3 regions of the Xenorhabdus poinarii G6 genome follow, and region 3 is predicted to be linked to each of the others. Evidence: predicted binding sites of a transcription regulator. Region 3 holds the regulator's gene; each other region holds the start of a gene.
The links. Region 3 encodes Fur, which represses iron uptake genes when iron is present. Its sites were predicted from a motif close to ATAATAATGAGAACNACTATCAA; they were not measured.
Positions count from the first base shown of each region.

Region 1: a site for Fur is predicted at 1,228-1,250, ahead of XPG1_RS13745 (TonB-dependent receptor domain-containing protein). Genes of this name have one in related genera too.
Region 2: a site for Fur is predicted at 864-886, ahead of exbB (tonB-system energizer ExbB). Genes of this name have one in related genera too.

Region 1 is NZ_FO704551.1:2,961,501-2,963,782, forward strand. It holds gene XPG1_RS13745 (TonB-dependent receptor domain-containing protein) at 1-1,205, opposite strand, end outside; gene XPG1_RS13750 (ATP-binding protein) at 1,366-2,282, opposite strand, start outside.
Region 2 is NZ_FO704551.1:2,887,317-2,889,598, forward strand. It holds gene metC (cystathionine beta-lyase) at 1-669, opposite strand, end outside; gene exbB (tonB-system energizer ExbB) at 1,134-2,093, shown strand; gene exbD (TonB system transport protein ExbD) at 2,100-2,282, shown strand, end outside.
Region 3 is NZ_FO704551.1:2,337,171-2,339,452, reverse strand. It holds gene glnS (glutamine--tRNA ligase) at 1-604, shown strand, start outside; gene fur (ferric iron uptake transcriptional regulator) at 786-1,238, opposite strand; gene fldA (flavodoxin FldA) at 1,426-1,959, opposite strand; gene ybfE (LexA regulated protein) at 2,135-2,282, opposite strand, start outside.

The DNA.
Region 1 (2,282 bases), 620 kb from region 3:
TCATCTTCTAAATAAACAGATGAAGCATTTGCTTTCTCTATTTCGCTATTATATTTATTTTCTGATACATCAGTATATCTCATATTAGTATCAAAATATTCATATCCATAGGTTAAATCATGAGCTAATTTCTGAGTATCAAAACTAGAGGTATTACGAACCTTAATACCCTGAGTTTCAACAATACTATCAAATCCTTTCCCACTTCCATTTGCAGGTTTCATATGGGTAGAGGTTTGTTCAGTATGATAAGCGGATATTTTTAGATCAATAAGGTCATTATTAGCAGGTGCATACCCATAAATAACATTATGGGCGTTGCGATCAATGACATATTTCGCTTTTTTCCCGTTATTTACTTGAAGACTTATATTGTTACCAAAGTTTAATCTATGGTTAGTTACCGCATCATTTTTATAATGTTCTTTTGATACATTAATATACTGCTCATCGGTCAGATTAAATTTAGCTTTTAATAAGTAATTAAATAATCTTCCATCTGTCGGGATTGAATCCCGCCCGCGATTATCTCTGCCCGATTCAGAATCGTGCATATTGCGATGGGTAAAATAACCTAATAAATCGGCAGCACCCAATCTACCATATGCCGCTAAAGATTGTTGGAATTCAGAACCATTACTTGAGTAGTTTAATTTTCCCTTGGCACCAAATAATTGCCCTGGTGACAACAAATCACCTGCATCAACTGTCTCAAATTTTAAGGCACCACCAATAGCACCAGTATCATAAGTGATGCTGTTACTACCAACCTTGATATCAACTTGCTTTAACATTTCAGGATCGATACCGTAACTTCCTGAATGGTGGAAGTGATACCCTTCTTGCCTTGCTCCATCGATCGTCACGTTGATGAATTGATCATCCATACCACGAATTTTGAAGCGCTGTCCTAAAGCGCTAGGATGACCCGCTTGGACACCCGGTACATTCTTCAAAATCTCACCGACACTTTGTGCCTGTCTGACTTTTATTTCGTGACGGTTGACTTCGCCGCTATCTTGTTTTGCATTGTTATCTGCAATAACCACAAGTGTATCGCGAGTATCAGTCGATTTTTTAGTTGTATTTTCAGCACTTGCAAATGCGCTGGTAGAGATAGCGACTGTCAGCATAGATGCGGACATCAGAGGAACACACAGGCCACTTTTAGCCAGGCTAGCGTAAATTTTGGTAATTTTAGTCATGTTTATTCAAAGATAGATACTGTTGAGAATTGTTATTATTTACATTTCTATAGTAAATGTAAATAACTTTAAAGCCGAATGGGGGATATATCTGGATGTGAAAGGCAGGATCAACAGATCCTGCTGGTTTAAGTAATATCACTACTCTATCTTTACGACACTACGCTATATTAGCCAGAATCGTCTCGGCATTCTGATAATCCCCGACTTGGACACAGAATGTGATTTTTCCTGAACGATGAGCATGGATCTGCACTTCCATTTTCATAGCTTCCATAACGGCAATCACATCACCTTCATTGACTTGCTCACCTTCTTTCACCATCCAGGCATGCAGGATACCGGAAATAGGCGCTTTGACCTGACGAGGATCTTCCGGCTGTTTTTTCTTTACGGCAGGTACAACAGACGAAGATAATTGTTGTTCACCCATCGGGGTTAAGTGCGCCAATCCCGCCAATAAATCCGATGGCAATCCTAATTCATGCCGACGGCCATCGATCTCAATAAAAGTGCGGGTAATCTTGTTATCCTCCATCGGAAATTGGCGTAGCGAAGCCGCGAGTTCATTCACAAAATCCGTTTCAATCCAGCGAGTATGGACATTGAATTTATCACCAGAAATAAAATCAGGATGCGTCATGACTGCCTGATGGAAGGGCAAAACGGAGGCGACACCACTAATCTTAAACTCTTTCAATGCCCGCCGGGCACGAATAATGGCCTGTTCCCGGTTCGCCCCCGTGACAATTAATTTTGCCATGAGTGAATCAAAGGTGGCCGGAATAATAGAGCCACTGGTTACACCAGAGTCGAAGCGAATACCGGGGCCAGAAGGTGGGAGAAATTCGGTGATGGTACCGGATGTTGGTAGGAAACCTTTCGCGGCGTCTTCCGCATTAATGCGAAATTCAAACGCATGCCCTCTTGGTACTGGTGTTTCCTGAATGCTTAACGGATAACCTTCGGCTACTCGCAACTGCTCAATCACCAGATCAATGCCCGTTGTCTCCTCTGTGACCGGATGTTCTACTTGTAAGCGAGTATTTACTTCTAAGAAAGAAAGTGAGCCATCTG
Region 2 (2,282 bases), 550 kb from region 3:
GGCGGTGCCTAACATGCCGTCTGAATGACCAATAATGTATTTAGTGGCCGATTGAATGGAAATATCGATGTCGAATTCCAGTGCCTTAAACAACACGCCAACCGCCCAGGTATTATCAATCATGATCACAATCTCAGGATTGATTTGCCGAACCGCGCGTACAATAGCAGGGATATCCTGTACTTCCATTGTCAGTGAGCCGGGCGATTCAAGGAAGAGCACTTTGGTATTGGGTTGGATCAATAAGGTGATATTCTCCCCGATCATAGGATCAAAATAATCGATGGCGATCCCCATTTTTTTTAGAAAGTGATCACAAAATTCCTGTGTGGGTTCATAAACCGTCCCTGTCATTAAAACATGATCCCCGGTTTCCACGAATGACAGGATCGAATGAGTAATAGCGGCGGCACCGGAAGGATATAGGGCACAGCCCGCTCCGCCTTCCAGTTCCGCCATTGCCGCCTGAAAAGCAAAATGGGTCAGTGTGCCACGACGTCCATAAAATAATTCACCTTTAGTCCGGTTCTTCAACGCTTGCTTGAGATCTTCAACGGTATCGAAAATGACCGATGAAGTACGTTGAATCAGGGGATTAACGGCACATTGCGTAAATTTTTTTTGTCTCCCTGCACTGACCAATAAAGTTTCTAGTTTTTTTTCTGTCATGGCATCGTTCCCCACATAAATGTCCGGCTGATAATCTCAAGCACATTGCTCAAATATTAGTTAGCAAATTAAAAGATTTGAGGCCATTTTGCCAAAGGGATTCGCACAACTTGACGAAAATTCAAGGTGAGCTGTTGAGGATAAATCAAATTAACTTAACGAAAAAATTTCATGAATCTGTACTTTTTTATTAAATAATAATGATAATTACTATCAAATCGCACAATGTCTGATATCATTTGCGGCGAACTTTTTCCCCTTTCGTGGTAAGAAGTCAGGTTCCGGGTTCAAACATGGCCTGTATCTCCTTGAATGGCAGTAACGAAGCAACAATCTGCAAGAAAGTGGAGATACACGGTGAAGAAGAGAGACATGCTCCGGAGAAATATTAGGATTAGCAAGATGCGTAAACGTGATTCATTGCTAAGTAACAGAATCGATAAGAAAGAGAGTAAGGCTAACTGATGCGTAATTTGACAGCTTCTATTCTATTGGCACTCGGATTAACAAGTTCAGCGTGGGCAGAAACAACGCCAACCGCGCCAGAAAATCAGGCTGCTGTTCAGGTAGCCGCTCCGGCAACATCTGTCGCAACTGACACGCCATCAACCACAGAAACGCAAGCAATCGCGGCGGATACAACAGAAAACGTCGCGGTGACAGAAACGCTGTCCACTGACGTTGTGACACCCATTCAAGCATCTTCTGAAAACCCGTCCAGTGGCTTTGCAACGGATCTGTCTGTTTGGGGTATGTACCAAAATGCAGATATCGTCGTAAAAATTGTCATGGTGGGATTGGTGATCGCCTCTGTCATCACATGGGCACTGTTCTTCTCGAAAGGCGTTGAACTTTTCACCGCGCGTCGTCGCTTACGTAAAGAGCAATTGGCGTTAGCTGATGTTGCCAATCTGGATACGGCAATCACCCTTGCCGCAGACTTCAGCAATCGCAGTATCAGCCGTTGGTTGCTGAATGAAGCACAATCCGAACGTGCCTTGTCTGCTGACAGTCTTGATAAAGCAGGTATCAAAAAGCGAACCGCCTTCCGTATGGAGCGCACCGTCGCAGCAATCAGCCGCCATATGGGGCGTGGTAACGGTTATCTGGCGACCATTGGCGCAATTTCGCCGTTTGTGGGTCTGTTTGGTACAGTTTGGGGGATCATGAATAGCTTTATCGGCATCGCTCACTCACAAACCACCAACTTAGCTATTGTTGCTCCGGGGATTGCGGAAGCGCTGCTGGCGACCGCCCTGGGGCTGGTGGCTGCGATCCCGGCGGTTGTGATTTATAACGTCTTCGCCCGTGTTATTGCATCATACCGTGGTCAGATAGGCGATATGGCAGCTCAGGCAATCCTATTACTGGGACGTGATCTTGATCTGGCTGAAAGCAAAGCAGAAAAAGCAGAAGCAAGGTAATCAATTATGGCAATACGTCTTAATGAAGATTTGGACGATAGCGGTGAATTGCATGAAATTAACGTCACGCCATTTATTGACGTGATGTTAGTGTTGCTGATTATTTTCATGGTCGCAGCGCCATTGGCCACAGTTGACATTAAAGTTGACTTGCCGGCATCGTCAGCTAAACCGCAACCAAGACCAGAA
Region 3 (2,282 bases):
GAATATGCCGGAAGGTGAAGTGATCCTGACGATGCCTAACCATCCGAATAAACCGGAAATGGGCAGCCGTGAAGTGCCGTTCAGTCGTGAACTGTATATTGATCGCGCGGATTTCCGTGAAGAAGCGAATCGTCAATACAAGCGTCTGGTGCTGGGCAAAGAGGTACGTCTGCGCAATGCTTATGTGATTAAAGCTGAGCGTGTTGAAAAAGATGCGCAAGGCAATATCACAACAATTTATTGCCAGTATGACGAACAGACGCTGAACAAAGATCCCGCTGATGGCCGCAAGGTGAAAGGGGTGATTCACTGGGTCAGCGCTGCCTACGGTGTTCCGGCAGAATTCTACCTGTATGACCGCCTGTTCAGCGTAGCAAATCCGGGAGCGGAGGATGATTTCTTATCCACGATTAATCCAGCGTCGCTGATGATCCGTAAGGGATTTGTCGAACCGGGTCTGGTCAATGCGTTACCAGAAAAAACTTACCAGTTTGAACGTGAAGGTTATTTCTGCGCTGACAGTCGCCTCTCAAGTGCTGATCGTTTGGTCTTTAACCGCACCGTTGGTCTGCGTGATACCTGGGCAAAAATCTCACAAGGATAATGTGACGCTGTTTACTTAACCTGTACACCAAAAAGCGTGATTATTTTCACGCTTTTTTTATCAGTAGTGCGGTGTGGCTATCTCATCGTTGGCTAATCTAATCGTGCTTAAAGCGACTTGCCGACTAGCTTAAGCTAATCGGCAGAAGCTTATTCAGATGAAATTAAACACCTGAGTAGAATTATCCTGCTTTTTCATCATGAAATGCGCTATCTTTGCGGCAATCACCAGCGGCGCAGTGACCATATAAATAAAGACTGTGGTTTGAAAGTTTAATGCCATAACGCTCAGCGATGTTTCTCTGGCGTTCTTCAATAAACTCGTCATTAAATTCAATGACCTTCCCGCAATCGAGACAAATCAGGTGGTCATGGTGATGTTGCTGAGTGAGTTCAAAAACCGATTTACCGCCTTCAAAATTGTGGCGTGTGACAATGCCGGCATCATCGAACTGGTTCAACACGCGATAGACAGTGGCGAGGCCAATCTCTTCACCGATATCAATCAGTTTTTTGTAGAGATCCTCCGCACTGACATGATGGCATTCTGGGTCCTGTAGCACTTCCAGAATTTTCAAACGTGGAAGTGTGACTTTAAGTCCAGCATTTTTCAATGCTTTATTGTTGTCGGTCATGCGGATTCAGTCCTGTAACTAGGGTTAAGTGAACTTATGATACTTGGGGGTATCGTGAGGGAATCATGATTCTGTTTTCACGCAGTTGATTATAGGCATGGATAGTCAAAATGAAAACCATACCTATTCCGGAATCATGACACATTATGCAAGAATAATCCCGCTTGAAAGGGTATTATTCTCTTTATTATGCATCCAGGATGGCTGACAGACTCATTTCAGCCTTAATTTGTTGTACCCAGGCTTCAACGCGTTCATCTGTCAATTCTGGTTGGCGATCTTCATCAATAGCCAGACCAATAAAGTGGGTGTCATCGGCCATGCCCTTCGAGGCTTCAAAGTGATATCCTTCGGTTGGCCAGTGCCCTACAATAATTGCGCCATTAGGCTCAATAATATCGCGGATAGTGCCCATGGCATCACAGAAGTATTCTGCATAATCTTCCTGATCACCACAGCCGAACAAAGCAACCAGTTTTCCGTCGAAATCAATCTCTCCCAGTGTTGGGAAAAAATCATCCCAGTCACATTGGGCTTCGCCGTAATACCAGGTTGGGATGCCAAGCAGCAGGATATCGAAAGCGTCAATGTCTTCTTTGCTGCTTTTGGCAATATCGTGGACTTCAGCAACATCAGCACCACCCAATTTTTCTTGGATCATTTTGGCGATGTTCTCTGTGTTGCCGGTATCGCTGCCGAAGAATATACCTATTATTGCCATAAAATGGGTTAACCTCTTGTTTTATTCGTGTATTAAATCCATACACATCACGCTGAAATCAGCTAGAAAAATGTCAGTTTTAGTCACATGAAAAGCGTTATTCTGACCAAACATCAATGACAAATCTGTCAAATTTGTGTGGTGACATCGCTTTATTGCCGTTGAATAAATGCCGTTAATTGGCAGGATGATTTTTTTCTGCCAGTTGGGCTACCAGCATTTGCTCAATCAATTCACTGCGGCTGATATTACGCTGTTTTGCCAGATGATTAAGTATGTCGACGGCCTCTTCATTCAGTTTAAGTTCCACTCGACGCAGTCCT